Regions from separate parts of the Agrobacterium burrii genome, predicted to be linked through region 4. Evidence: predicted binding sites of a transcription regulator. Region 4 holds the regulator's gene; each other region holds the start of a gene.
The links. Region 4 encodes LexA, which represses DNA repair genes until DNA is damaged. Its sites were predicted from a motif close to TGTTCNNNNTGTGTTCNG; they were not measured.

Region 1: a site for LexA is predicted at 4,057-4,074, ahead of JZX89_RS21720 (ImuA family protein). Genes of this name have one in related genera too.
Region 2: a site for LexA is predicted at 2,486-2,503, ahead of JZX89_RS09665 (ATP-dependent helicase). Genes of this name have one in related genera too.
Region 3: a site for LexA is predicted at 3,597-3,614, ahead of JZX89_RS18020 (PA0069 family radical SAM protein). Genes of this name have one in related genera too.

The regions. Positions count from the first base shown of each region.
Region 1 covers NZ_JAFLNA010000013.1:85,246-92,474, reverse strand. The annotation lists gene JZX89_RS21730 (error-prone DNA polymerase) at 1-1,815, opposite strand, end outside; gene JZX89_RS21725 (Y-family DNA polymerase) at 1,812-3,323, opposite strand; gene JZX89_RS21720 (ImuA family protein) at 3,244-3,996, opposite strand; gene ligD (non-homologous end-joining DNA ligase) at 4,279-5,340, shown strand; partial or broken gene JZX89_RS21710 (SOS response-associated peptidase family protein) at 5,396-6,169, shown strand; gene JZX89_RS21705 (hypothetical protein) at 6,332-6,475, shown strand; gene JZX89_RS21700 (cupin domain-containing protein) at 6,767-7,229, opposite strand, start outside.
Region 2 covers NZ_JAFLNA010000004.1:162,538-169,766, reverse strand. The annotation lists gene JZX89_RS09680 (efflux RND transporter permease subunit) at 1-642, opposite strand, end outside; gene JZX89_RS09675 (efflux RND transporter periplasmic adaptor subunit) at 639-1,805, opposite strand; gene JZX89_RS09670 (carboxymuconolactone decarboxylase family protein) at 2,032-2,442, shown strand; gene JZX89_RS09665 (ATP-dependent helicase) at 2,545-5,019, shown strand; gene JZX89_RS09660 (glycosyltransferase family 25 protein) at 5,125-5,937, shown strand; gene JZX89_RS09655 (DMT family transporter) at 6,224-6,706, shown strand; gene JZX89_RS09650 (DMT family transporter) at 6,703-7,128, shown strand; gene JZX89_RS09645 (DUF2778 domain-containing protein) at 7,145-7,229, opposite strand, start outside.
Region 3 covers NZ_JAFLNA010000009.1:263,839-271,067, forward strand. The annotation lists gene JZX89_RS18010 (hypothetical protein) at 1-1,113, shown strand, start outside; gene rnhB (ribonuclease HII) at 1,337-1,990, opposite strand; gene JZX89_RS18020 (PA0069 family radical SAM protein) at 2,328-3,485, opposite strand; gene JZX89_RS18025 (glycosyl transferase) at 3,791-4,309, shown strand; gene JZX89_RS18030 (glycoside hydrolase family 75 protein) at 4,471-5,331, shown strand; gene JZX89_RS18035 (FAD-binding oxidoreductase) at 5,403-6,833, opposite strand; gene JZX89_RS18040 (L-threonylcarbamoyladenylate synthase) at 6,882-7,229, opposite strand, start outside.
Region 4 covers NZ_JAFLNA010000001.1:424,410-431,638, reverse strand. The annotation lists gene eno (phosphopyruvate hydratase) at 1-193, opposite strand, end outside; gene kdsA (3-deoxy-8-phosphooctulonate synthase) at 330-1,175, opposite strand; gene JZX89_RS02265 (VOC family protein) at 1,175-2,056, opposite strand; gene lexA (transcriptional repressor LexA) at 2,269-2,991, shown strand; gene JZX89_RS02255 (glutathione S-transferase family protein) at 3,405-4,082, shown strand; gene JZX89_RS02250 (ComEC/Rec2 family competence protein) at 4,102-6,534, opposite strand; gene gltA (citrate synthase) at 6,841-7,229, shown strand, end outside.

The DNA of each region.
Region 1 (7,229 bases), on a different contig from region 4:
ACCGGGCCGGACAATTGCGACTTGTACCACAAGGTCGTAGAAGGTCCGGGGTTTCAACCGCGGCAGCATCGCCATCTGCGCGCGGCTTTCTATCTGGAACGTGCCGAGCGTATCGGCCTTGCGGATCATCGCATAGGTCACAGAATCCTCCTGCTCGATTTTCGAGAGATCAAGATCGCGGTCCTTGTGCTCGCGGATCAGATCGAAGGCCTTGGCCATGCAGGTCAGCAGCATTCCAAGCGCCAGGATGTCCACCTTCATGAATTTCAGCGCTTCGACGTCGTCCTTGTCCCACTCGATGATCTGGCGGTCCTTCATCGTCGCCGGTTCGATCGGCACGAGATCGTCGAGCCGATCATGAGTGAGGACAAAACCGCCGGGGTGTTGGCCGAGATGGCGCGGGGCGCCCATCAGTTGCTGTGCGAGCTTCAAAGTCAGCACAAGACGCCGGTCGTCTGGATTGAGATTGAGCTCGCGGACATTGCGATCGCAGACCTCTTCCGACCAGGACCACATGCCGGATGACAGCGCCTTGATCACGTCCTCCGGCAGGCCGAGCGCCTTGCCGACATCGCGGATCGCGCCGCGCGCCCGGTAGCGCGTCACGGTGGCGCAGAGCGCTGCCTTTTCTCTGGTATAGGTTCGATAGATCCACTGGATCACCTCCTCGCGCCGCTCGTGCTCGAAATCGACATCGATGTCCGGCGGCTCGTCGCGCTCCTGGGATACAAAACGCTCGAACAGAAGGTCGTTGGTCGAGGGATCGATGCTGGTAATGCCGAGGATGTAGCAGACGGCACTGTTGGCGGCGGAGCCCCTCCCCTGGCAGAGAATGCCTTGAGACCGGGCATAACGCACGATCGAAAAGACGGTCAGAAAATACGGGGCGTATTTCATGGTACGGATGAGATCGAGCTCGTGCCGCACGACCTTCAACACGTCGGGCGGTAGTCCCTCCGGATAGCGGTCGGGCACGCATTGCCAGACATAATGTTCCAGCGAGGCCTGAGCATCCTTGCCCGGCACGATCGCCTCCTCCGGATATTGGTAGGTGAGTTCCTCGAGCGAGAACGTGCAGCGACGGACGATCTCCATGGTTCGCGCGAGGGCTTGCCGGTATCGCGGAAACAACCGCTCCATTTCTTCCGGCGGCTTCAGATAGCGGTCGGCGTGGCGCTCGCGCTCGAAACCGACCTCGTCGATCGTCGTGCGGGTGCGAATGCAGGTAACGATGTCCTGCAACTGCCGGCGGCCTGGCTCATGGAAGAGGACATCATTGGTGACGACCGTCCGTACCTTGAACCGCGTGGCGAGATTGGAAATCTCATGCAGGCGCAGCTGGTCGTTCTGCCGCCGCCGCAGGCAGAGCGACACATAGGCGCGATCGCCGAACAGCTCGGCCATCTTGCGCAGCTGGATCCCGCAAAGGTCATCCGGCAGGTCCGGCACCAGAATGCCGATCATGCCGTCGGTGTAGGCGACGACATCGTCCCAGTGCAGGAGGCAGTTGTTCTTGCCGCCGCGCGACTTGCCGAGCGTGATGAGCCGGGTCAGCCTCGAATAGGCAGCCCGGTCGGTCGGATAGACCAGCACCGACATGCCGTCGGCGAGATCGAGCCGGCAACCGATGACGAGGCGTAACCCCGTAGCGCGCGACGCCTCAAGCGCCCGGACAATTCCGGCCAGTGAATTGCGATCCACCACGCCGAGGGCTTCAATACCGAGAGCCTTGGCGGTCTCGAACAGTTCCTGCGCCGAGCTTGCTCCGCGCAGGAAGGAAAAGTGCGTTGTGACCTGCAGCTCCGCATAGCTCATGCGAAGATCCCGTGCACGAACCAGCGGTGGCTTCCGGTGTCAGGATCGATGCCATCACCGGAGCGAAACACCCAGAGACGCTCGCCGGCCTCATCTTCGATGACGAAGTAATCGCGCACCGCCTCCATCTCGGCGTCGCGCTGCCACCACTCGCCGAAAATCCGCTCGGGGCCATCGGCCCGCTTGACCTTCCGCCGCCTGCCGCGCCAGGTGATCGAGACCGGTGGACGGTCCGGCAGCAAGGCGATGGCCTCGATCAGCTCCGGATGGGCCAGCAGCCGAACCGGCCGGCGCCAATGGCTGACCCAGGTGACCTCGATCGGATCGGCAGCAGGACTGATGCGCTGGACGGAGCGCTCTGGCACGTCGGAGGCGACCGGCGCCACCCGATACACACGCTGGCCGCGGTTGCCGTAGATATCGATCAGCGGTGTGACGTCGGTGACCTCGTCCTCGACCAGCGAGGAGGATTTTTGGCGCTCCTCCAGCGGCTCGGCCATCACCGCCACCAGGGTGAGCTTCTCGATCCCGAACCCGGGCTCGATCTTCTCCGTTCGATCGCGAAACAGCTTCGTCAGCCAGGCGACATCGCGCACCGGCTTCACCGTGCCGGCACGGATTGCCTGCCTGACACCATCGACCTTCTCGACGATCAGGTCGGCGCGCCGAACACCAAGGCCGCGCCTTTGCAGCTCCTCGATCAGTTGCACGACCAGCCGGCCGACATATTTGTCGATGGTCTCGGCAGCACCGATTGGTTCGGCGAAGGCGCGGCTCACCTCGATGAGCTCGGCGGTGCGGATCGGATCGATCGGTTCGCAGGCGCGGCCAAACATCTGGTCCAGCCGCCGGCCAATCTCCGGGCCGAAACGAAGGGTCAGCGGCGCGCGCGGCGTGTTGGCCAATTCGCCGACGGTCTGGAAGCCAAGCGTGCGCAGATCGCTGACGACGTTCCCGGGAAGGCGCAGCAACGATATCGGCAGCTTCTCGACGGCGCGGACGGTCTCACCTGAAGGCACTATGACCGTTTCGCGGCTGATGGCACGGGCGCAGGCGTGTGCTGCACCCCAGGTGTCGGCGATCGCGACCCGGGGAGTGAGTTTCCTTGCTAGGAACTGATTGGCGATCTTCGTCACCATCGGCAGCTCTCCGCCCTGCAAGTGATCGGCACCCTCTGTGTCCATGACGATGCCGTCGATCCCATCGACCGCGACGATTGGGGAATAAAGCGTCAGCGCCCAGAGGGTGATGCGTTCGAGTGCTGCGGCATCCATAGCAGGATCCGCATCGACCAGCATCAGGCCGCGAAACAGCGCCTGTGCTTTCGCAGCCGGCATGCCGACATGAACGCCGGCTTGTCTGGCGGCTGCGTCGGCCGCCGATACCCAGCGTTTCGAGCCGCTCCTGGCGATCACCGCGATCGCCTGTTCAGGCGGAATGGATGGATCGGCGCGACGAATGCGATCCGTCGGCAGATCCGGAAGATAGATCGAGACAACCCTTGTCATCGCACGCCCTCACGAGAAACTCAGCACATTCACCCGCTTTCACGCGCATCAATTCCAGCAACCATTGGGCCCTCCCCACACCCGGCACTGGCAAATCCTCCGATGGCATCACGCTCACCCGCCACCGCGTGGTCGACGCCGTCGGCTGCCCGAAATCATTGGCCTCTGTCTGCCGCCTCCAACGACGCACAGCCAATGCCATTGTCCCCGTGCGCTCGGCCGCCAGCTGCAGGCGGCGCGAGCTGACCATCGGCAGGCGAACGAGTTCACCGACGACGGCGCCGAGCCCACCAAAGGACAGCCCCTCCTCCATGTTGGCGAGCACGTCTTCCTCCTTGTCGGACTCGACGAAGATTATCCGGTCGTGATGCAGTCCGACCTGCGCAAGCGCGGGGAAAAACAGATCTGGTCGCGTCAGACACCACACGATCGGCCCCTTCGTCCGTGCCGCTATGCCGGCTGCAAAAAGAGCAGCGGCCGCACCATCGACGGTGCCCGATCCACCACCGGCAAATTCGTGAAGCGCGCCATGAGCAAGGCCGCCGCCAGGCAGAACCGCATCCATATCCGGCACGCCAAATGGCAACCAACCGGCTTTTTTCGCCGTGCTGGTTTCGAGCGATGCAATACGCTCCCGCAGATTGCAGATTACCCTTTCGCGGGCAGCAGTCATTGTTCACGGCTCCCTTCAAGGTCGTGTTGGCAGGGCGACTTCATGTCGTGCAAATGTCAATGTTCTGTTTTTGTTCCCATATGAGAAAGGAGTCAAGGCGGCAAAAACGTACGAGTATTGTTCCGAACATTAGAAGTTCGAGATTCTTCATGAGAATCAGGTGAATAGCTGCGACCAAGAAATTTCGCTGGCTTCTACAGTCTTATGTCCTGATCGGTGAATAGCGGGGACAATATAGGGATAGTCACAGTATTATTAAGGTTTTTCTGATGAACTGGCCGGATGACGAGGCCTCCGAGATCAAAACCCCTCCTTCGCGACACCGAGCCGCCGATCCGCTCAAAGCCGCGCAGGAAGCGTAATCCAGCTCAACCACAGCTCCTCTTCGATCCCATACCTGATCGCGTCGAGCCGGCGCTGGCCCTATTGAAGGCTAAGCCTCCCACCGGAAACGAATGGAGTTGGGAGCTGAAATGGGATGGCTATCGCCTTGCGGTCCATATCGAGCCCCAGCGGATCCGGATCCTTACCCGCGGCGGCCACGACTGGACACATCGGTTTCCGGCCATAGAGCAGGCCGCCAGAGCGCTGGGGCCGGCGACGATGATCATCGATGGGGAAGCCGTCGTGCTCGACGATGAGGGGCGGCCGGATTTCGGGCTGCTGCAGCAATCGCTGGGTGCATCCGGCAAACAAGCTGGCAGGCGCGCCTCCCACGCCGTTCTTTACGCTTTCGATCTTGTTTATCTGGATGGGCACGATCTGCGCGGTGTTGAATACCGTTCGCGCCGACACCTTCTCGAGGACACGATAAACGGCCCAACGAATGAAGCCAGCGCCATTCGGATATCAGAAACACTCGATGCCGAGCCAGCTGTCCTGCTTGAGCATGTCTGCCGCCTCGGCCTGGAAGGCCTCGTCGGCAAGCGCCTCGATCAGCCCTATCGTTCGGGCCGGACCGGGGATTGGGTAAAAGTCAAATGCATCCAGAGCGAGGCTTTCTTCATCGTCGGCTATGAGAGGTCCGCATCGTACCCAGCCGGCTTCGGCTCGTTAGCGCTTGCCGCCTACCGCGATGGCGATCTCGTCCACGTCGGAAGCGTCGGCACGGGCTTCAAGGGAGCCGAGATCATCCGGTTGCGGAAGATACTGGACACGCTGCGATGGAAGCGAAAGCAGCCGCCCCTGCCCCATTCCGGAACTGCCGACATTGTCTGGGTCCAGCCTACCCTGATCGCCGAGATCGAGTTTCGCGCCTGGACATCGGACGGGAAACTCCGTCATCCGTCGTACAAGGGCCTGCGGGAACGGCAAGACAATGCCGACGTTTACCAGCTCGACTAGCGAAACAAGCGACATGCGCTAGAGTAGCCGTATTTGGTCGAAGCGGAGGGGCCGCATGTGTAATCTCTATCGGATGGAGGACAAGGACTGGGTTTCAAAATGGGCTCAGGACGCCGAGAGCCTCATCAACCTCATGCCAGCCTATCAAATGAACCCCGATCAGATGGGACCGATTGTCCGCAACACCGCTGATGGAAGGACACAATTGGCACATGCGCGTTGGGGTCTTCCCTCGCCGCGGTTCACCTTGGAATAGGCCGCCAAAGCCAAGGCCGAAAAACTGAAAGCCAAAGGGAAGCCCGCCGATCTTGAAGAGCTCATCCGCATGGAGGCGGACCGCGGCACGACCAACGTCCGCAAGCTCACCTTCCCACACTGGAAACGATGGTTTGGTGTCGAGCACCGATGCCTCGTCCCGGTCACCAGCTTCGCCGAACCCGATCCCGCCAGCCAGCAACCCGGCGGGAACGTGCCGAACGCCTGGTTTGCGCGCGACGAGGAAAAGTCGCTGATGTTCTTCGCCGGCATCCATGTCCCGCAATGGCAGAGCGTCCGGAAGGTGAAGGATGGGCCGACGACCGACGACCTCTATGGGTTTTTGACCACTGATCCCAACAATCTCGTGAAGCCGATCCATGAGAAGGCGATGCCTGTTCTTCTCCTGACCGAAGAGGAGACCGAGGTGTGGATGCAGGCGCCATGGGACGAAGCCAAAGATCTGGCACGGCCTTTGCCAGATGATGCGTTGATCATTTCGTCGCGCGAACCGTACGGATCCACGATCGTGTCCAAATCCGGAGAGCCCGTGGAACAGGGCAGTCTGCTTTGAGGCTAGAGCTCAGACGATCAGCATGGCGCCTCGCCAGACAGGACAGCGTTATCAGTTTTGCGACCAACCCGCCTACCCAGAACGCCATTTTAATGTTTAGGCTGGTTGGTCGCCTTCGCTTTCCACCCGGGATCAAAATTCAAGGCGATGGGGATCAGGCGCGTGTCGATCACTGAGTGCTCCGGCATCGAACGCATAGACATAGCAGCCTTCCGCCGCCGTCTTTCTCAGAACGGCGAGCAGCTTGCCGGATCGGGTCGCGCCTCGTCGACCGTGCCGGCATTGCGAACGCGCACCATCAGATGAGCCGCGCCGGTGTCGGCGCGACGGCGCTGAAGGGTGGGGTTGGCGCCGCACAGCGCACTTTACTCGGGGTCACGCTTATCACAATTCTGAGCAATGGCGTGTCAACGCACCGCAGTCGAACATGGGAGCAGACTGCCCGATGGAGCAATCGGCAGTTCGCTTTTGATCATCACCGGCCGGTTTACGGCCTACGAAACCTTCTCTGTCGACTTGTTCACGACCGTCAACACCGAAGCGTCGCTGGACGAGGTCCAGCGGGGTGAGCGGCGCATGGTGGGCCGCTTCTCTCTGTCAATCCGGATGGCGGTGTATTGGATCAACCCAATAAACCTCTTCCGGCTTCTCTACAGGATCGACATCCGTGATGTTTACGACGACTGCCTCGTTGTCCGATCGCACCAGGACGCACTCGAGCACGTTGTCAGGATCGGCATTGATTTCCTGGTGCGGTACGTAAGGCGGCACGAAGATGAAGTCGCCTGGTCCCGCCTCCGCGACATATTCCAAATGATCCCCCCAGCGCATACGGGCCTTGCCACGGATCACGAAAATAACGCTTTCGAGCGCACCGTGGTGGTGGACCCCGGTCTTGGCGTTCGGCTCGATTGCGACGGTGCCTGCCCAGATTTTCTGTGCGCCGACGCGGGCATGATTGACGGCTGCCTGCCGGAACATGCCAGGCGTCTGGGCCGTGTTGGAATCGAGCTGGTCGCCCTTGATGACACGGATCCCGTTGTGCTTCCAATGGTCCGAG
Region 2 (7,229 bases), on a different contig from region 4:
ATCCGTGACCGTCAGCCCACGGCTGGCAAGTGCCGCCTGATTGAGATCGACGCGGAAAACCTTTTCCTGATCGCCGTAAAGCTCCACGTCCGCCACGCCGTCGACGGCGGCCAGACGGTCGATGATCTCGTCATCCACCAGCTTGGTCAGGTCTTCCATGCTGAGCGTGGTCGAGGTGACGGCAAGGCGCATGATCGGCTGGCTGTCGGAATCCGCCTTGATGATCTGCGGCTCGTCGGCATCGTCAGGCAGCTGGTTGGTGACGCGGCCGATGGCATCGCGCACGTCGTTTGCGGCAACCGGCAGATCGACATTGTCGCCGAATTCCAGTGTCACACGGCTTGTGCCGAACTGCGAATTGGAAGAGATGGATTTGACGCCACTGACACGCGCAACAGCGCCTTCGATGGTCTGCGTCACTTCCTGATCGATGGTCTCGGGTGCCGCCCCCTCATAGGTGGTCCTGACACTGATCGTCGGTCGGTCGACATCAGGTAGTTCGCGCACTTCGACGCCGACCAGCGCGGCAAGGCCGGCAACAACCAGCAAAGTGTTGAGAACCGCCGCCAGAATAGGCCGGCGGACGAACAAGGCGGTAAAGGCGATCTTGGAATCTTGACCGGCAGGCGGTTGCGTCGTCATTGGCTGGCAACCTCTTCAGGCTTCGGCTGATTGCCGACACGGACCGCGCCGCCTTCTCTCACACGCTGCAGACCTTCGATCACGACAGGCTCGCCCTCCGCCAACTCGGCCTTGACCAGAACCGCATCGGGGTTGCGCTGCACGATCTGTACCCGCACCTTGTGCGACTTGTTGTCGGCAACGCGCCAGACATAGGAGCCTTCCGCGTCCCACTGCACGGCCAGAGGATCGACCGAGGCATAGGTTTCGCCGACAAAACGCATGGTGACGCCGAAGGACATGCCGGCCCTCAGCTCATCCTTCTCATTGCCAAACTTCGCCCGGATACGGATCGTGCGGCTTGCCTCGTCAACGCGGTTATCGACGGCCTCGATCTCACCCTTGAAGGTCTCACCGGGCCGGGAAATCGACGTCGCTTCCACCGGCATGCCGACCTTGATCGCGGTTACGAAACGCTCGGGAGCCCAGAAATTGACGAGAATTTCGGAGCGGTCGTCAATGCTGACGATGGTCGATTGCGTGGTGACATTGTCACCGATGTTGGCAGCGACGATACCCGCAACGCCTTCGATCGGCGCGACGATGTCGCGACGCTTGAGGTTCAGCTCAGCAGTGCTCAGCGCAAGTTTGGCAGCCTCTTCGGCAATCTCCGCATCCAGCACGTCAAGACGGGAGACGGATTTCAGGTTCTTATAGGAACTGGATTTTTCAACCGCGCTGCGCAGCGTGACCTGCGCCTTGTCCCGTTCGATCACCTGCTCCTCATCATCGAGCCTTGCAAGGACCTGCCCCTTCACGACGCGGGCACCGGAGGAGGTGCGGATTTCCGAAACGGTGCCGGAGACCTGCGGCATGACGACGACCGACTGGATCGCCTCGCCGTTGCCAATGGCATTCAGGCGATCATTGACCGTGCCTTTTTTGACGGGAGCCATCACCACCAGAGTCGCGTTGCTGTTGCGACGCGCACCGCCGGCATTCTGGCCCGCTGGCGTGCTAGGGCTTCCGGCGCCGGATGCGGCAACCTCGATCGCACCGGCCGGCATTTTGCCAAGCCCGATAGCAGCGAGAACATTGCGGGCTTCGGGCGAATAAAAGCCCCAAAGACAGAGCCCCGCTCCCACCACGGCAACACTGACACCCACCTGTTTCCAGACCCGCATATATTTCTCCGGTTGATCCGCTCAGTAAAATGGAGTTCCAAACCGAACCCCGTTGGAACGCGCAAAGTATTCCTGCTTGCCTTAACGAAGGCAACGCACAAAACCGTTCCTTACATAATTGTAATTTGTGATGAATTTTCGTCGGAAAGCATCGCGCAACCGTTTCTGTCGCAAATCTCCGCCGATCGGTTACTCTAAAAGCCGAAAACCATTCCCGGAGGAAGCCATGAGCACCGTGACGAAAGCCGAAAACCCGCAAGCCGACCCGCGCGTCAAAGCCGTGTTCGATGATATCCGCACCACCCGCAAATCGGATTTCATCAACAATATGTGGCTCTATCTCGCCTTTGATCCTGATCTGCTGGAAAAGACCTGGGCCGAGGTCAAGGCCGTGATGGCGACACCTTCGGCGCTCGATCCCGTGGTCAAAGAAATGCTCTATATCGCCGTTTCCGTCACCAATGGCTGCTCCTATTGCGCCCATTCCCACACGGTGGCCGCAAAAGCCAAGGGCATGACCCGCGAGCAACATGCCGATCTGATGCGGGTCATCGCCCTTGCCGCCAAGACCAACCAGCTTGCCGTAGCGCTGCAATTGCCTGTTGATGCCGCTTTCGACGCCGACAGGCAGGCTTGAGACGAAGAAAATGCCTTGGAATAGGCGTTTTGACTGACGATACCGGAATAAAAGCAGAACACGGTTCTGGCCTTTATATCCCGAATCACTACATTGGGCCGCATGAGCAACAGTTTTGACGATATGCCGTTCTTCGATGAAGAACCTGAGGTGCCGCGCAAGGCGACGAACAACGCCGATGCCGGCAAGGGCGGTGGGCTTGGCATTGCCGCGCGCGCCATGGCGGCACGCGATCAGGCGCGGCCCACACCCGATTATCTTTCCGGCCTCAATCCGGAACAGCGCGAGGCAGTGGAAACGCTTGACGGGCCCGTTCTGGTGCTGGCCGGCGCCGGCACCGGCAAGACCCGCGTTCTGACGACCCGCATCGCCCATATTCTGGCGACCGGCCGCGCCTATCCCAGCCAGATCCTTGCCGTGACCTTCACCAACAAGGCCGCCCGCGAGATGAAGGAACGTATCGGCGTTCTGGTCGGCGGCGCAGTCGAGGGCATGCCGTGGCTCGGCACGTTCCATTCCATTGGTGTCAAACTGTTGCGCCGCCATGCCGAACTCATCGGCCTGAAATCGGATTTCACCATTCTCGATACCGATGACGTGGTGCGGCTTTTGAAACAGCTCATCCAGGCCGAAGGTCTTGATGACAAGCGCTGGCCGGCCAAACAATTCGCCGGCATGATCGACGGCTGGAAGAACAAGGGCCTGACGCCGCCGGATATTTCGGAGGGCGACAGCCGTGCGTTCGCCAATGGCAAGGGCCGCGAACTCTATGCCGCCTATCAGGCCCGGCTGAAAACGCTGAACGCCTGCGATTTCGGCGATCTGCTGCTGCACCCGATCAGCATCTTCCGTCGTCACACCGATATCCTGAACGAATATCACCAGAAGTTCCGTTATATTCTGGTCGACGAATATCAGGACACCAACACGTCCCAATATATGTGGCTGCGGCTGCTTGCGCAGCGCCCGAAAGGCGAACCGCAAAACGTCTGCTGCGTTGGCGACGACGACCAGTCGATCTATGGCTGGCGCGGGGCCGAAGTGGACAATATCCTGCGTTTCGACAAGGATTTCCCCGGTGCAAAGGTCATCAAGCTGGAACGCAACTACCGCTCCACCGAACATATTCTCGGCACCGCCGGCCATCTGATCGCCCACAATGAAGGACGTCTCGGCAAGACGCTGTTCACCGAGCGCAGCAGCCCTGATGACGAAAAGGTCATGGTGCATGCCGCCTGGGATTCCGAAGAGGAAGCCCGCGCCGTCGGCGAGGAGATCGAGCAGCTCCAGCGCAAGAACCATAAGCTGAACGACATGGCCATCCTCGTTCGCGCCTCCTTCCAGATGCGCGAATTCGAAGACCGTTTCGTCACGCTTGGCCTCAATTACCGCGTCATCGGCGGTCCGCGTTTTTATGAGCGCCTCGAAATTCGCGATGCCATGGCCTACTTTCGCGTTGTCTGCCAACCGGCCGATGACCTTGCATTCGAGCGCATCGTCAACACGCCCAAGCGTAGCATTGGCGAAACCACTAAAAGCGCCCTACACGCCTATGCCCGTGTCCGCGATATTCCCATGCTGGCGGCGGCAGCTGACATCATCGAAACCGACGAACTGAAGCCACAGGCGCGCAAAGCGCTGTTCGATGTGGTGCAGAATTTTCGCCGCTGGCAGGGCCTCCTGGAAAATACCGAGCACACCACGCTTGCCGAGCAGATCCTCGACGAAAGCGGCTACACCGCCATGTGGCAGGCCGACAAGACGGCGGAAGCCCCCGGACGGATGGAGAACCTGAAAGAACTTATCCGTTCGATGGAATCCTTCGAAAGCATGCGCGGATTTCTCGAACACGTCGCGCTTGTCATGGACGCGGAACAGAATGCGGAACTGGATGCCGTGTCCATCATGACGCTGCATTCCGCCAAGGGTCTGGAATTCGACACCGTCTTCCTGCCCGGCTGGGAAGAAGGCCTGTTCCCGCATCAGCGGGCGCTGGACGAAGGCGGCCGCTCCGGTCTCGAGGAAGAACGCCGTCTTGCTTATGTCGGTATCACCCGCGCCAAGAAGCTTTGCCATATCTGGTTCGTGTCGAACCGGCGTATCCATGGATTATGGCAATCCACCCTGCCCTCGCGTTTTCTGGAAGAACTGCCGCCCGCCCATGTGGATGTCGCGGCATCCGACAGCAATTACGGCGGTTATGGCGGGCGCGGCGGCTACGGTCAGTCCCGCTTCGACAAGGCGGAACCCTTCGCCAATAATTATTCCACCCCCGGCTGGAAACGGGCGCAGGCCAACAAGTCGGACGCCACCCGCGATAACTGGGGCACACGCTCCGGCCATGCGGTCGAGCGGATCGGTTATGGCGAAAGCGGCCCGCGCACCCGCACGATTGATGGCGAGCTGGTGGCCAAGTCCGTTGCCGATACCCCGTCGAAATTCTTCGTCGGCGACCGCGTTTTCCACATGAAGTTTGGCAACGGCAATATCTCCGCCATCGAGGGCAACAAGCTGACCATCGATTTCGACCGCGCCGGACAAAAGCGCGTGCTGGATGGATTTGTGGAAAAGGTTTGATTCGAACGGTTAAGACAGGTTCAAGACAGCTTTTTCCATAGCCCACGTCATGCCGTTGCAATAAAGAAATTGCTACACGACAGTGAAAACCGGGCGAGGACCGCTTTGCATATTTTACCGAAAAGCCAGCGCAAGCTTGCCGTTTTCCTGATCAACATGGATAGCGCCACCAAGCGCCTTGAGGATATGACTGCCCGGCTCGACGCGATCGGGCTGCAGGCGGTGCGTATCGCCGGCGTCAATGGCCGCGAACTGAATTATCCGATCCCGGAATTCAGCGAGATTTCCTACATGCTCATGCATGGCCGGCGCACGTCACCGCCGGAAATCGGCTGTTATCTCAGCCATGTCGCCTGCGCCAATAAATTCATGGATGGCGACGCCGATATCGCGCTCATCCTTGAAGACGACGTGGTCTTCGACAATGATTTTCTGAATGCAATCGATGAGGCGGTGCTGAACGGTGGTTACTGGGATTTGCTGCGGCTGACGACAGTCAGCAACGGTCGCAAATTCCCGTTTCGCCCGCTTTCCAATGGCCGTTCGCTGGCCATTGCCCTGACGCGGGAAAAAGGCTCAGGCGCCTATCTCGTCAACCGTCGCGCCGGAAAATGGATATCGAAACTGATCCCCATGCGGTTGGCCTATGATATCGCATTCGATCTGGAATATCTGGCAGGCCTGAAGGGGGCTTTCATCTACCCGCTCTGCGCCACGCAGGATGCGGATGGGGAGAGCCAGATTCAGAACAATCTGCGCATTTACCGCCTGCCGCGCTGGCGTTATTTTACGGTACTGCCCTATCGCGCCTATCTGGAAACCAGCCGTTTTCTTCTGCGCGGCCTCCGATTCGCCATCGCCAGGCTGAGTGTCACGCTCGAAGGCGGCAAGGGCAAGACTGCTCCCGCCGGCAATTGAACAAGCTGGATCATGCCTCGCCGGGCGTGAAGCCGACGAGATAAACCGCCGCAATCACGGCTGCGAGAATGAAAATCGAAATGACGAAAATCGTCATCCGGTTCAATGGCTTGCGTGTCGTTTTCTTCATGCTGGAATAATGCGCGGCAGGGTCACTGGTTCCGTAGCGCACAGGATAATGCCACCTGAAGCCGAGAAACGGCGCAATTCGATTCCGCTTCAGGCACATATCGGCTAAAGCTCGGATATCTCTTCAGCTTTCCCGGCACGCCACAACAGACCCGCCATGACAGATATGACGCATCCCCGCCTCAACCCGCTGCATCTTGCCGCCGCCTTCGCGAGCGGTTGTCTTTTGACCCTGATGGTGCATTTCAACGGCCAGCTAGCCCATTACGGCAGTGCGCTGTTTTCCTCGTGGACGGCGCATGGCACAGGGACGGTGGCAGCGCTCATCTATCTCGCCATCATGCGCCCGAAGAAGGACCCCGCGGCACCGGCAAAACCAAAGGCGCCGCTCTGGGCCTATTGCGGCGGGGTCGTGGGTGCGGCCATCGTCATCCTCACCTCCACCGCCGTCAATTCGCCGCTGGCGCTTTCCGGCACCATAGCGCTGGGTCTCGGCGGGCAGGTGATCTTCAGCCTGTTGGCCGATCTTTTCGGCCTCTTCGGCCTGCCGAAACGGCGTCCGGATGTGCGGGACATGGCAGCGGTAGCGCTGATCCTCTGCGGCAGCGCACTCATCATTCTGGTCGGGAGAACGGCATGATCGTCTGGATCGCGATGGCCTTTGCCGGCGGCGTCTTCGTGGCGCTGAGTCGCCAGATCAACGGCCGCTTGAGCCTGTCGAACTCACCGCTTATCGCTTCCTTCTGGAACCATATCGTTGGCTTTGCCGTGCTGACCGTCATCGGCCTCATCGTCGGCGGTCTCATTCCGCCGGGCGCGGCCGATGCACCGTGGCTCGCCTTTATCGGCGGGCCGATCGGCGTCGTCTTCATCGCCTCGGGCAGCTGGCTCATCCCGCGCATCGGCGCGGTCAATACCGCACTTCTGGTCATCAGCGGCCAGATGGTGTCAGGCGTTGTGCTCGATCTTTTCAGCGATCATCCGCCAAAAATCTGGACAAGCGCGCTTGGTATTCTTCTCATCCTCGCCGGCATGGTGCTGACGCAACGGCGCAGCCGTTGATGAAATTCAAATAAACTCAGGAATCGTTGCCGCGCGAGAACATGCTGAGCAGCGTCTTGCCGCCACTTTTACCGCCGCTGCTGGCAAGCGTCGGTCGGTTA
Region 3 (7,229 bases), on a different contig from region 4:
AGGGACAGCGATGAAACGGTTACTTTTCTGACTCTTGGTCGGCACGACGAGTTTACACTTTATGCGGCAGCAGCAATCTCTGGTAACGATAGCTACGGCGAAATAGTACTGTGGAAATTGGCCGAGGCCGCTGAAGGATGGGGACGAATTCACGCAGTCGAACGGCTTGTCGGTACAGTTGATCCCGAGATCAAGGGTTGGCTAATTCGTGAAGGCTATAAGAACGCAGTAATGTATGAATATCTGGCTTGTATTTGTGCCAGAGCGGGTGACCTTCACATTGCACTTCAGGCGGCGCAAATAGATGACGACTTGCTCAATTCAGCCTGCGAAATCGTCGATACCCTGATACTCGGTGACGGTGGGCCGGCTGAGGGATTCTCTGACTACGAACACGGTTGCGCGGTCGTTGGTGCACTGTTGGAGCATGGAAAAGAAAGATTTGATTCCGTTTCACACTATTCTTTCATTTCTCGGCTTCGAGACAGGCTCGATGAGCATTATTCCGGTGAACGGAAACTGCAGCACGATTGGTCCGCCGACGCGGTCGATCACGTATCCAGAAGTGTCTCTGACCTGCTCGCGAAAGATCATTGGAAGCCCGCGATATGCGGTGCTTTGGACGTCGGTGACAGGCAAGAATTCTGGAACGCAAGCAGGGTAAGCCAGAAATTTGGTATCGATCCATGGCCTTACTTCTATGCTCGCACGGAAGCGGGTGAGGAATATTGGTGGGATTTGATGCGTAGCTCCGATGTAGATCGTATTGATCAAGTGCTCAAGCTTGGCTTGAAATGCATTCCTCTCGGTGAAATTGCGAAAGGCCCGAGCACCGAAATGGGCCTCGGCCCAGGATACTCAGCGCATGCCGCTTTAGATTTCATTTTACAGGATCTTGGAAAATTTCCCGGAAAAGGTTGGGCCTTCATTTCTGCCGGCTTGCAAAGCCCAGTGGTAAGAAACCGTAACATGTCAATTCGGGCTCTATCCAGTTGGGATCGAAAACAATGGCCGCATGAAGCACTTGTTGCATTAAGGCGGCTGAAGGAACTTGAGACGGATGATGACATAAGGCAGCGGATCGAAGATCTGTTAGCGGCAAAAGAGATTTAATAGACCACAGACAGGACCATTAAAAAAACCTGTTTCATACCTGAGAGGAAATTTGCAGAACTGAACTTCTTAGTCGAGGGAATCATAGCCAGTCGAAGGCAATGGGCCGGAAGTGGTTGTTGCGGTGAATGACGACCAGTTCTTCTTCGGTGCTTAAAACCGGACCGCAGAACAGCGATCTAATAACGGAGGTTATAGCTTGACCTCAAATTCCCAGTCCGAATCAATCCCGCTTCAACGGCCGAAAGCTCATCCTATGCAGCGCGCAAGGGCCGTGGCTTTCAATGGCGCGCAAGTGGGCCGGTGTGCCGTAACCCGCATGGCCCTCAAAGCCATAGGACGAATGCACCACGCCGGCGCGCTCCATCATCCGGTCGCGGGTCACCTTGGCGATGATCGAGGCGGCGGCGATGGAGAGGGAGCGGGAATCGCCCTTGATGACGGCTTTGGCTTCGCAGGTGATGCCCGGCGGCTTGTCACGGCCGTCGGCGAGCACGAGGGCGGGGGAGGTTTCGAGGCCGAGTACGGCACGGCGCATGGCGTCGAGACTGGCGCGCAGGATATTCATGGTGTCGATCAGGCCGGGGCCGGAGGAAGCGACCGATACGATCGATGTTTCCATGATCTGGACGAAGAGGCTTTCCCGTTTCAGCTTCGTCAGCTTCTTGGAATCATCCATACCCTCAGGGATATTGTCCGGATCGAGAATGACGGCGGCCGCAACCACCGGGCCGGCGAGCGGCCCGCGGCCCGCTTCATCCGTGCCTGCCACGGGCCAGAGGCCTTTCTTTTTTGCCTCAAGCTCGAAAGAGAAATCCGGGCCGGTATCGGCAAGATCGAAGAGGGCAGGAGAATCGGGTGCGGTGCGGCGTTTCATGCGGCGAAACTTGCACACACACCCGATCTCCTGCAAGCCCCCGGAGGCGGGCGATGACAGCACGGTGAGCCGGGTCGAGGGGCATGGCTCACTGTGCCTTCGAGGTCATCATGACCTTTGATCCTCCAGCGGGGCGGCGGAGGAAAAATGATCGCACGCGAGGCGGCGGTTCCGGGGGGGCGATGTCCGGCTGGCCAGGGAAAACCCGCCGGGCATTTCATGGGGAGTGTGGCCGCTAGAAGGGAAGAGGCCAGCGCTCCTTGTCGTGTTCTGCCTGATATCGCCGCACGCGCTGTGTGGTGCTTCGATCAGGCAGGATGTTTTCAGCGTCCGTTTTTCAAAGCAGCGACAATTGCACCCCTGCACCGCCCGGCGGCACAAAGAGATCGTCGCGCAGGTGAATGCCTCGGCGGATGAGGCCAAGCCGTTTCGTCGCCATTTCGAAACGCCTGCCGATCTGCCAGGCGTAAGGGCCGGCGCCCTTCATGCGTTTCCCGAATTCCGCGTCGTAGTCCTTGCCGTCGCGCATGGAGCGCACCAGTGACATGACGTGACGATAACGGTCCGGATAGTTGCGCAGCAGCCAGTCGCGGAAGAGCGGGCTCACCTCCAGCGGCAGGCGCAGCAGCACGTAAGACGCCTCGGTCGCGCCGGCGGCCTTGCCGGCTTCCAGGATCCGTTCGATCTCATGATCGTTGAGCGCCGGAATGACAGGCGCCATCATCACGGCGACCGGAATGCCGGCTTCCGTCAGCGCCTTGACCGCTTCCAGCCGCTTCTCCGGGGTGGCGGCGCGTGGCTCCATATTGCGCGAGAGCTTGCGATCCAGCGTCGTCACGGAAATGCCGACCTTGGCGAGACCCTTTTTGGCCATCGGCGCCAGAATGTCGATATCCCGCTTGATCAGCGCCGATTTGGTGACGATGGCGACGGGATGGTCGGCCTTGGCCAGCACTTCCAGTATCTGCCGCATGATGCGCCACTCGCGTTCGATCGGCTGATAGGGATCGGTATTGGTGCCGATGGCGATCACCCGCGGCTTGTATCCCGGTTTCGCCAGTTCTCTTTCCAGAAGCTTGGCCGCATCCGGCTTGGCGAACAGCTTCGACTCGAAATCCAGCCCGGCTGAAAGACCCATATAGCTGTGTGTAGGCCTCGCGAAACAATAGATGCAGCCATGTTCGCAGCCGCGATAGGGGTTGATGGAGCGGTCGAAGGGGATGTCGGGGGAATCGTTGCTGGTGATGATGCTGCGCGGCTTTTCCACCTGCACCTCGGTGCGGAATTCCGGCATGTCTTCGAGTGTCTGCCAGCCATCGTCGAAAACCTCGCGCTGCAGGGCCTCGAAGCGTCCATCCGGATTGATCCCGGCACCACGGCCGCGACGACGGTCGATCTCGATCCGCAGGCCCGATGCATCGGCCAGCGCATTGGCAATATCTGGCATATGGCTCGGCTGGAAGGCAGCCTGCCTCGAAAGCGTATGGTTTCTCATCTGGATGCTCCCGAGCGCCGCGCGCCTGAAGGCCCGCAAAACACCCTAAACCGTTTCCGTTCGAGCAGGCTTTCATCACCTCTTCGATGATTAAATTCCTAACTCAAGAATGAGAACAATACAAGAACAAAAAACACAAATCCGCTCTCATTCCATATTGTGTCAGAGATGCCCCATATTGTGTGCGAGATGCATTGCGGGCTGATCCAGCAGGTGGGTGGGATGGTGGTCCGTATGGAAAATGGCGGATTTTACCGTGACGGGTGCAGTGGCAATTTATTGTGCGATGCGTTAGAGCTATGCATATGTTGACAGTCATAATGGAATGCCGGGATCAGGAACCGGAGTTGGCGCATACCTTGTCTGCGCTTGTAACCGGTGCCGTGGAAGGGCTTGTAAGCGATGTGGTGATCCTTGATCACGGTTCGCGCGATGGATCGTCGCGTGTCGCCGATGCCGCCGGTTGCCGCTTTTATGGGCAATGGGACATTGAAGATGTCATGCGCTCTGCGCGTGGACAGTGGATATTGCTGGTGGAGCCGGGTGGGCGGCCGCAAAGCGGCTGGATTGAGGAAATACTGGAATATGTGACGGTATGTGCGGAACCGGCGCAGTTTTCCCCGTCCCGTTATCACAAACGTCCGTTTTTCAGCCGAATCATGCGCCGCCCGCCGCCGTTGGAATATGGCTACCTGATGCCCAAGAAACATGCGGTGGCGATTGCCAAATCCGGCATGGGCCTGACGCAGTTCGTCCATGCGCAAAAACCTCGCCGCCTGAATGCGGAACTGGTTCCCGCCTGGACCGCCCGGCCGTCGGGCTAGCCCGCAATCCTGAAGCTTCTGGAAGAAGTAATTCTGAAGAGCTGAAGATTGAAACGGGCGGAAATGGCGTGGAGACACCAGATTCTGACCCTGAGTAAGACTGGACTCGACTTCTGAATGAATAAATGCAACCTATACATGTTTTGTAGGGGGAGGGTTGCATGTCATACGGATTTTTCAAGTCGAATTCTTCGAAAATTCACGCTGTCTTTTGCGCTGCCACACTATTGGCGCTGCCAACGACTGCCCTGTCTCAGGCCCTGTGCGGAACGGGAGGCGTCGTTTTTTCCACAAAGGAACTCAAGGTCGATGCCGATGGGGCGCCCAACTCTTATCTCGTGAACGGGGAGGGGCTGTCTTATACTTGCGACGGGCTGACTGCTGTCGGTTCAACGCCCGATACGGACCCGAAGGGATGGCAAAAAAAATGCCAGGATGCCTGGAAGAAAGCCGTTGCCACGGGCGATTATTCGAAGGTCAGGATATTTGGCTTTTCGAAAGATGAGAACAATAAGCCGATAATTCAAAAAGCTGGCGATCCCTTGCCGGGCAAGGCTTTTATCACCGAAACATCTGTTTCGGTTCCCGATGGACCGGCAGGAACACAAAGGCATTGGGTCGATGCCAACGAAATTCCCTATGTTGTTTTGTCCAGCAGCTTCGTGAAGAAATATGGCGTGAAGGACGGCGATATCGCCGTGGTCTATCGCCCGGCGACCAAGCGCTTCGCTTACGGGGTTTATGCTGACGGCGGCAAGCTCGGTGAGGCTTCCGTGCGCTTCCATCAGGATATCGGCAACAATCCGCTGGTGAACAAGGGTGGCGTTCTGAGAGCGAAATCGGGCATTGCCGACCAACGCAAAAATAAAGATCCAATCCCGGTTATTACGGTGGTGTTTCCCGGAAAGACGTCTCATCCGACCGTTGACGCTAAAAAATGGCGGGCTGAAATTGCAGCAATGGGAAAAACGCATTTCGACAATTGGGGCGGTCTTCAGAAATTGATCGAATGCGCCCGTTAGTTTGAACTGGCCCTATCGTCACGAAAAGCGGGCGGCGAAAACCGCCCGCGTCAACCCTGCCAATCGCCTATCTACCCGGCGGCAAGCACCTTGCCGGGGTTCATGATGCCGGCGGGGTCAAAGGCGTGTTTGATGCGCCGCATCAGGTCCATTTCGATGCCGGGCCGAATGGCGGCCAACTCGTCGCGTTTTAGCTGGCCGATGCCATGTTCGGCGGAAATGGAGCCGCCAAGCGACAGAACGATACCGTGGACGATCTCGTTCATGTCCCGCCAGCGGCCGAGGAACTCGGCCTTGTCGGCACCCACCGGCTGGGAAATATTGTAATGGATGTTGCCATCGCCGAGATGGCCGAAGGCGCAGACGCGGGCACCGGGAATAGCGGCAATCACCGCTTTTTCCGCCATTGCCATGAATTCCGGTATTTTCGAGACCGGGACGGAAACGTCATGCTTGATCGAGCCACCTTCCGGCTTTTGCGCATCCGACATGCTTTCGCGCATGTGCCACAGCGCCTGTCGCTGGGCTTCTGACGCGGCGATCACCGCATCTGCCACCAGCCCAGCCTCAAAACCGCGCTCCAGCAGCGATTGCATCATCGTCTCGGCTGTCTCCGCCGAATCGGAGGTGGAGATATCGATGAGCGCGTACCAGTCATGCGGCGTTTGCAGCGGGTCGCGCACGCCGGGAATATGTTTCGTAGTGAATTCGACGCCGATGCGCGGCATCAGTTCGAAGCCGGTCAGCGCCGTGCCGCAGAGGTTTGAGGCCATTTCGAACAGCTTCAATGCGTCTTCGGTGGAGCCGAGCCCGGCAAAAGCCACCTGATGACCGAGCGGCTTGGGGAACAGCTTCAGCACCGCGCCGGTGATGACGCCGAGCGTGCCTTCCGAACCGATGAAGAGATCGCGCAGATCGTAACCCGTATTGTCCTTTTTCAGCCGGCGCAGCCCGTTCCAGATTTCGCCGGTCGGCAGGACGACTTCAAGCCCGAGGCACAGCTGGCGCATATTGCCATAGGCAAGCACCGCCGTGCCGCCGGCATTGGTGGCGAGATTGCCGCCGATGCGGCAGGAGCCTTGCGAGCCGAGCGACAGCGGGAACATCCGTTCCACCGTCTCCGCTGCCTTATGGATGTCATCGAGAATGCAGCCGGCATCGGCGACGATGACATTGGCGACCGGATCGATATCGCGGATGCGGTTCATGCGCTCCAGCGACAGGATGATGTCGGTGCCTTCCGCCCGGGGTGTCTGGCCGCCGACAAGCCCGGTATTACCGGTCTGCGGCACGATGGGTGTGCCGGTCTCGCTGGCGAGCTTCAGGATGGCGGCAACGTCTTCAACCGAACCGGGTTTCAGCAGCAAGGGTGAGACGCCGCGATAAAGCCCGCGATTTTCCACCAGACGCAGCGCCATTTCCGCCGGGTCGCGCACCGCATTTTTCTCACCGACAATGGCGGTGAAGCGGTCGAGGATGTCGGAGGAGGGGATGGTGGTCATGGGCGTCTCGCTGTCGTTTGAAACATGGGCGAAAGGGGTTGAGTGCCGTCAGCCTCTCGGCGCGGCGGCGCGGGAAAGGCGGTCGTTGATAGCCTCTCCGAGACCATGCGTGGGAATGGCGGTAATGGCGATGGTTTTCGCGCCGGTCGCATCGGCGGCTTTCAGATAATCGAACAGATTGGCGGCGGCCTCGGCAAGATCGCCGGCGGGGCTGAGATCGAGAACGGTGCGGGCGGTCTCTTCGCCTTTAACGGCAATGCCGCCGAACCGGATCAGTGCTTCACCGGGGAAAACCGATGCGGCATCGAGGCGCACAGTGGCGCCCGGCGCATAGTGCGACGCCAGCATTCCGGGCGCTTCAATGGCGGCAGAGGCTTTTTCGGGCCGTTCCAGCCG
Region 4 (7,229 bases):
TTTCCACGCCCTTGCCGAGATAACGCTTGCCGCCATCGCGCAGCTCAACCGCTTCATGCGCGCCGGTGGAGGCGCCGGAAGGAACGGCCGCACGGCCCATGGAGCCGTCTTCGAGGTAAACATCGACTTCAACAGTCGGGTTGCCGCGGCTGTCGAGGATTTCGCGCGCGATGATATCGGTAATGGCAGTCATGGTCTCTCCCTTGGGAATGGAACAGATATTTTCCGTCGCCTGTCTTAGACGATGACGAAGAAATTACAATGACGGCGGGCGGCAGAAACGGAGCGCCCGCCATTTAAAATCGATTGGCACAAACCGCGCCAGCCCCTTAGGCTTTGGTGATCGCGTCGAAGGCCAGAAGCTTTTCCAGCAGTTTCGGCATGTCCTTCAGGTGCACCATGTTGGGGCCGTCGGATGGTGCATTGTCCGGGTCCTCATGGGTCTCGATGAAGAGGCCGGCGACACCGACAGCGACCGCCGCACGCGAAAGCGTCTCGACGAACTCGCGCTGACCGCCCGTCGAACCGCCCTGCCCGCCCGGCTGCTGCACCGAATGGGTGGCGTCGAAGACGACAGGCGCGCCGAGCGACGCCATGATCGGCAGCGAGCGCATGTCGGAGACCAGCGTGTTGTAACCGAAGGACGCACCGCGCTCGCATAAGAGCACATTCGGGTTGCCGCTCTCATTGAGCTTGGCCAGCACGTTCTTCATGTCCCAGGGCGCCAGGAACTGGCCCTTCTTGACGTTGATGACACGGCCGGTTTTGGCGGCGGCAACGAGAAGATCGGTCTGGCGGCTGAGAAAAGCCGGGATCTGCAGCACATCCACCACTTCGGAGACGACGGCGCATTGTTCCTCGGTGTGAATATCGGTCAGAACAGGAAAGCCGAATTCCTTCTTGAGATCGGCGAAAACGTGCATCGCGTTGTCAAGGCCTATGCCGCGCTTGCCGGAAAGCGAGGTGCGGTTCGCCTTGTCGAAAGAGGATTTGTAAACGAGGCCTATTCCAAGCTTGTCGCAAAGCTCCTTCAGCACGCCCGCAATCATGAAGGCATGTTCGCGGCTCTCCATCTGGCAGGGGCCGGCAATCAGCGAAAAACGCTCGGTATTGGAAAAGGAAACCTTGCTGGCGCCATCGCCGGCGGTGACTTTGAGATTGTTCGTAACGCTCATCATTTTTCCTCGAAGGCGAAGGCAACGCCCTGACCGGGTGCTGCGGGCACCACCAGCCGGCCGCCCGTTTCTGCGCAGGACACGCCATTAGCAGCAAGTGCTGCTTCTGTCACGGCAAGATCGCGAACGGAAAAGACGATGCCTGCGCCGCGCAATCCATCGCCGCCCTCTTCGGGAGCATTAAAGGCATGTCTGCCAAAGACTGGATTTTGCGTCAATCTTATGCGGGCATTGCCGGTTGCGAAAACCACATCACCATCCGGGGACACTTTGCCATCACAGCCAAAAACAGTTTCGATCAGCCGCACCGCATTCACATCACCACCGGCAAACAGGACGATCTCGCTGAGGCCGGAAACGCCATTGGCATGGCTCTCCAGCACTGAACGGTCGCCCGGCAGGGCCTGCAACCGCTGGCAACTGAACAGGAAGAAATCCGCAGCGGAACCACTGGCTGCAAAAGCCAGCCGGAAGGCCGCTTCGCTCTGCGAACCATCAGGCATTTTGACCGGCCGCGAAAATTCAAAGACATTTCCGGCCGAAATGCCTGAGGCTACGAATCGGTCGTGATCGCCAGGAGCGTCCTGTGTTGCAGCGACCAGAGCGGAAAATCCCTCCCCTGCGACATGTTTCCGGAAGGCCTGATCCCGCCCGGTGAACACATTTCCCCGGTCAATCGAGGCATTATAGTTAGCCGGGTTAGCAATTGCGAGAGGTTCCAGATAGGTGCCGTCAGCGAAAAAAACGCAGGCATTCTGCGTGCCGAAAGGGTGGAGAGCCGCTGGTGCTACCGTAAACCCAAGGTTTCCAAGGCGATTAACGGCAATGCCAAGGACATCCACAGGCAGAACGAGATGGTCGACACGGTATGCTTTCGTCATTTTCCTGCTTCCTGCTCTCACATCCGGCATAGCGATGCCGGAACGGTCCGAAAGGCAGAAAAGCACAATTTCGTGCTTTCAGGCAAATCATCAAAACAACGGATAGCAGCTTCACGAAATTTTAGGGGATTGCGGAACACATATGGAACATATAGTGTTCGTTCTGTATTTGTTTCACGATCTCCACGACGATTCTCAAGGGTGTTTTCCTCATGCTCACGCGCAAACAGCAGGAATTGCTTCTCTTCATTCATGAACGAATGAAAGAGTCCGGCGTGCCGCCCTCCTTCGATGAAATGAAGGACGCACTCGATCTTGCTTCCAAATCCGGTATCCACCGGCTGATTACCGCCCTCGAAGAGCGCGGTTTTATTCGCCGGCTACCTAACAGGGCGCGGGCGCTTGAAGTCATCAAGCTTCCGGAGGCCTATACGCCGGGCGCGAGGCCGCAACGCGGCTTTTCGCCAAGCGTCATCGAAGGCAGCCTTGGCAAACCGAAGACGCCGGAACCCGCACCAGCGCCAAAGGCTCCGGCCAACGATCTCGGCGGGGCGGTCACCGTGCCGGTCATGGGCCGCATCGCCGCCGGCGTGCCGATTTCCGCCATCCAGAACAACACCCATGATGTTGCCGTGCCGGTGGACATGCTGGGTTCGGGCGAACATTACGCGCTCGAGGTCAAGGGCGATTCGATGATCGAGGCCGGTATTTTCGACGGCGATACTGTCATCATCCGCAACAGCAATACCGCCAATCCAGGCGATATCGTCGTAGCGCTGGTGGATGATGAGGAAGCGACGTTGAAACGCTTCCGCCGCAAGGGTGCTTCCATCGCGCTTGAAGCAGCCAACCCCGCTTATGAAACCCGCATCTTCGGGCCTGATCGGGTAAAAATTCAGGGCAAGCTGGTCGGGCTTATACGTCGTTACCATTGATCTGAATTCGCCGTCATCCTCTCGAAACAGGCATCGTCATGAGGCTAACCCTGTCGAAGATGACGGCAATTTCCTAATTCGGCAGACTATGTGAGTGTCGGGAAAGCTTATCCTTCCCGCAGACGGACGCAACCTGTCTGGTAGAGATCAGTTCCAGTCTCATATGGATATCCTTGTCGCGCTCTTCTCTCCGGCGTGTTGTCACCACTGCGTCATATACCGTGGGCTTTTGGTCGCGTGAGGTCGTTTACGCTTGAGGGATATGGCTGGCCTGGCGCTGCCGCCAAATGGTGACACGCGGTGCAAAGCCCCTGCCATTCATCAACGCGATTTATGGGTGTCATTGATTATTTTCGATATTCCATCATGCCCCGACAGGTATAGAAATGCGCGTCATATCCGGGAGATAAGCCATGTACGATCTTTATATCGCCAACAAGAACTACTCCTCATGGTCGCTGCGGCCGTGGGTGTTGATGCGCACGCTCGGTATCGCTTTTGATGAGAAACTTGTTCCGTTCGGCGAAGGCGTCGCCTTTTCCAGCTTTTCGCCAACCGGCAAGGTGCCGTGCCTTGTCGATGAGGGCGTGACGATATGGGAAACGCTGTCTATCGCTGAATATCTCGCCGAACGGCATCAGGGCGTCTGGGCGAGCGACAAGCAGGCACGTGCATGGTCGCGTTCGGCTGCGAGTGAAATGCATGCCGGCTTTTCCTCGCTGCGCAATCTTTATCCGATGTCAGTCGGTATTCGGGTCAAGCCGAAGGATGGCGATCTTGGACTTGCGGCAGACATAAAGCGCATCGATGTGCTCTGGAGCGAAGGTCTGACAAAATTCGGCGGCCCATATCTTGCCGGTCAGAAATTCACGGCGGTCGATGCTTTCTTCTGCCCGGTCGCGTTCCGTTTCCAGACCTATGGCGCTGAGCTCTCGACTGCGGCAAAAGCCTATTGCGATCGGCTGCTCGCCCTGCCCGCCATGCGTGAATGGTATGAAGCCGGATTGAAGGAGATCTGGCGCGACGCGGCGCATGAACAGGAAATCAGCGGCATTGGTGAATTGACTGCCGATCTGCGTGTGAAGGTCTGAGGATCCATGCTGGCGGCGTTTATTGCGACGCCAGCAACTGCCTGACCGGTTCCGGCACCTCATATTCGAAACGGTCGCTTTTCCAGTCGTAATAGCGGTGCTCGCTCCATGGCCTGTCCGCCCCGGCAATCGCCGCACGCAGCCGTCCCACGACCGCAGACTGATCGCTTCCGGCAAAGTTTATTTCCACTGAACCAATGCGCCGCAATATATCGCGGTTGAGCAGAAGCGCTCCTGAGCGGCATTGTGAAAACGAGGTCCTGCGGGAAACGACGACAATATCGGCGATGTCGCAGGCTTTTCCAGCAAACCGGCCGTCTTCCAGAACGACAATCCATTCACCACTGCCGGCGCGCGCCACGCACCATATGCCTTTGCTGCAGGTGAAGACGCCGGGTGCCGCATCTTTCAGCGCCGCCGTCATCTGCCGCGTCACCACCCTCATCTCTTCCGGCGTGAGCTTTGATTTTGTGGTCAGGCCTACACTGGTTACTGCGGCATTCGCTTTAAGAATGACCGGCGGCACGGGCTGTTCCGGCAGCAGCAGCGCCCTTTGCCACTGGCCGTATACAAAGCCCTGCGGTCGCGTTTTTGTCGTATAGGCCTTGCCGTCTTCCAGCAACGCCACCAGTTCCCCCTCCTCGTGAATGAGCAGATCCGGGACATCGCGATAGGCCGTGGCCGCCGACAGGCCGAAAGCGAAGACAAGAAGCGGAATACCTAGCAGCGCAAGTCGGCTGCGCAGTAAGGTCAGCAGCAGGAAGCCGGCCGAGCCGAGACCGATAAACCACTCATGCGGCCGCCCCGTTGCAGCGCTGCCGCCCCAGGACGCCACTTCATTGGCGACTTCGATGACGAGCGCCATGCCATAACCCATAACCTTCAGGAACGGCGCATCGAGCCCGAACGGCATCAGCAGCATGGCGAGCAGGCCGAAGGGCATGACGATCAGCGACATTAGCGGCATGGCGGCGAGATTGGCGAAAAGTCCATAGGTGGTGACACGATGGAAATGCTCGGCCGAATAGATCGCCGTCGAAAGGCCGCCAATCAGCGATGTGGTGATGACGCCGCCAATGACGGCGCCCGCCGTTTGAAACACCGTGATCCATGCCGGTTTGCGGCCGATGAAAAGGCGCTCGCGATCGTTGTGCCGGCGGCTCCACCAGGCATAGGTGGATACGAGCGCGATGGTCGCGGCGAACGACATCTGGAAGCTCGGCCCCATAATTTCCGAGGGCGAAAAGACAAGAATGACCAGAGCCGAAAGAGCAACATTCCTGAGGCTGAGTGACGGCTGATCAAAAAGAATCGCGATCAACATCACCGACATCATCAGCCAGGCGCGCTCGGCGGAGACAGCGAAACCGGAAATCAGATAATAGGCGAGCGTCATCAGGAGGGCTGCGAAAGCCGAAATCTTCTTGACGGGCCAGCGCTGCGCAAAGGCGGGAAACAGGCTGAAGGCAAGTCTTAAACCGACGAAAAATATACCGGCGGCAAGCGCCATGTTAAGCCCGGATATGGCGACGATATGGGCAAGGCCGGAGAGCCTCAGCGCCTCCATCGTCTCGCCGGATATGGCCTGCCTCTCATCGGTGACGATGGAGGCGGCGAAAGCTCCGGCGTCACCGCCAATGGTGTTGCGGATGCGCTCGGCAATGGCGCTACGCAGGCCGTAAAGCCGCCTATCGGCCCATTCCAGCCAGCCCGTTCCGGCCTTGATGTCACCCTTGGGTGATACAAGTGTCTGCGGTGGCTTATAGAAAAATCCGGTGGCGCCTATGCCTTTGAAATAGGAAGCGAAGGCGAAATCGTTCAGCCCCGGCAAAGCGGGGCCGGATGGCGGCGAGAGCCGCGCCTTGCCGCTGATGGTGGCGCCAAGCGCCACCGGCTCACCTCCCCCACGGGCAAGCAGCGAAATCCTCTTCGGCAGGCGCGACAATGTCGGCCCTTCGGTCGCGATCAGTTGAACGACGTATCGCCAGGAGCCGCGTGCATCCACCTCCCGGCGCACCACCGTGCCGGTGATGGTGGTTGTGACCGGAGTATCCAGCACCACGGTTGCCGCCCGCCGGGTTTCAAGGTCTGCCAGAAGCATGCCCAGCAGAAGAAAAGCGACAACGCTGCAGATGGCTGCCCACAGGCCGCTGTCATATCGGGTAAAAAGTGCCAGACCGGCAGCCAGCAGGAATGCCATTGCCAGAACGGATAAAGACAGCGTGACTTCCAGAGAGAACCACAGGATCGCGCCGCAGCCGATGAAGACGGGAACGAAAAGAAAATCGTGGCCGAATGCGCGCTCTTCAGCGAGGCAGCCGGCAACTTTTCGGGCGATGACTGCCTTGAGATTGCGCCTGGGAACAGGGGCTGGAAAATCATAAGCTACAACGTCGCCGGCGCGGTGAACGGGAAACAGGATTTCATGCGTGCCGGGCAAGCCGCCCTGCAACGTTTCGGCATATCCGAGATGCTTTCTTTCCCCTTGACCGAGCAATCCGCGCCGCCCCTGCCGCACTGGAAACAGGTTTGCAGGGCAGCGCGAAGGATTGCAATCCTTATCCTTTAACGGAGCGTTGACCGAGATTGAATTGCCATGGCCGATAAAGCCGCAAGCAACGTCATTGCGTTTGCCGCAATGCACAATTTGACCTTCGAATAGCTTGGCATCGGCGCAAGGATCATATAGCTAATCGGTAGACGCTTAACCGCGAGGCGTGTCTCAACGCCTCCACCCGCATGTTCTCGGAGGATCAGTATGACGGACAAAAGCGCTACAGTGACATTTGGCGACAAGCAGGTCGAGCTCCCGGTCAGGGAAGGCACGATTGGACCGAGCGTCGTCGATATCGCCACGCTGTACAAACACACGGGCTCCTTCACTTACGATCCGGGATTCACATCGACGGCCTCCTGCGAATCCAAGATCACCTATATCGATGGTGACGAGGGCGTTCTCCTGCATCGTGGCTTCCCGATCGAGCAGCTGGCCGAACAGGGCGACTTCCTGGAAACCTGCTATCTGCTGCTTTACGGCGAATTGCCTACGGCGGCGCAGAAGAAGGATTTCGACACCCGCGTGACGCGCCACACCATGGTGCACGAGCAGATGAGCCGCTTCTTCACCGGCTATCGTCGCGATGCGCA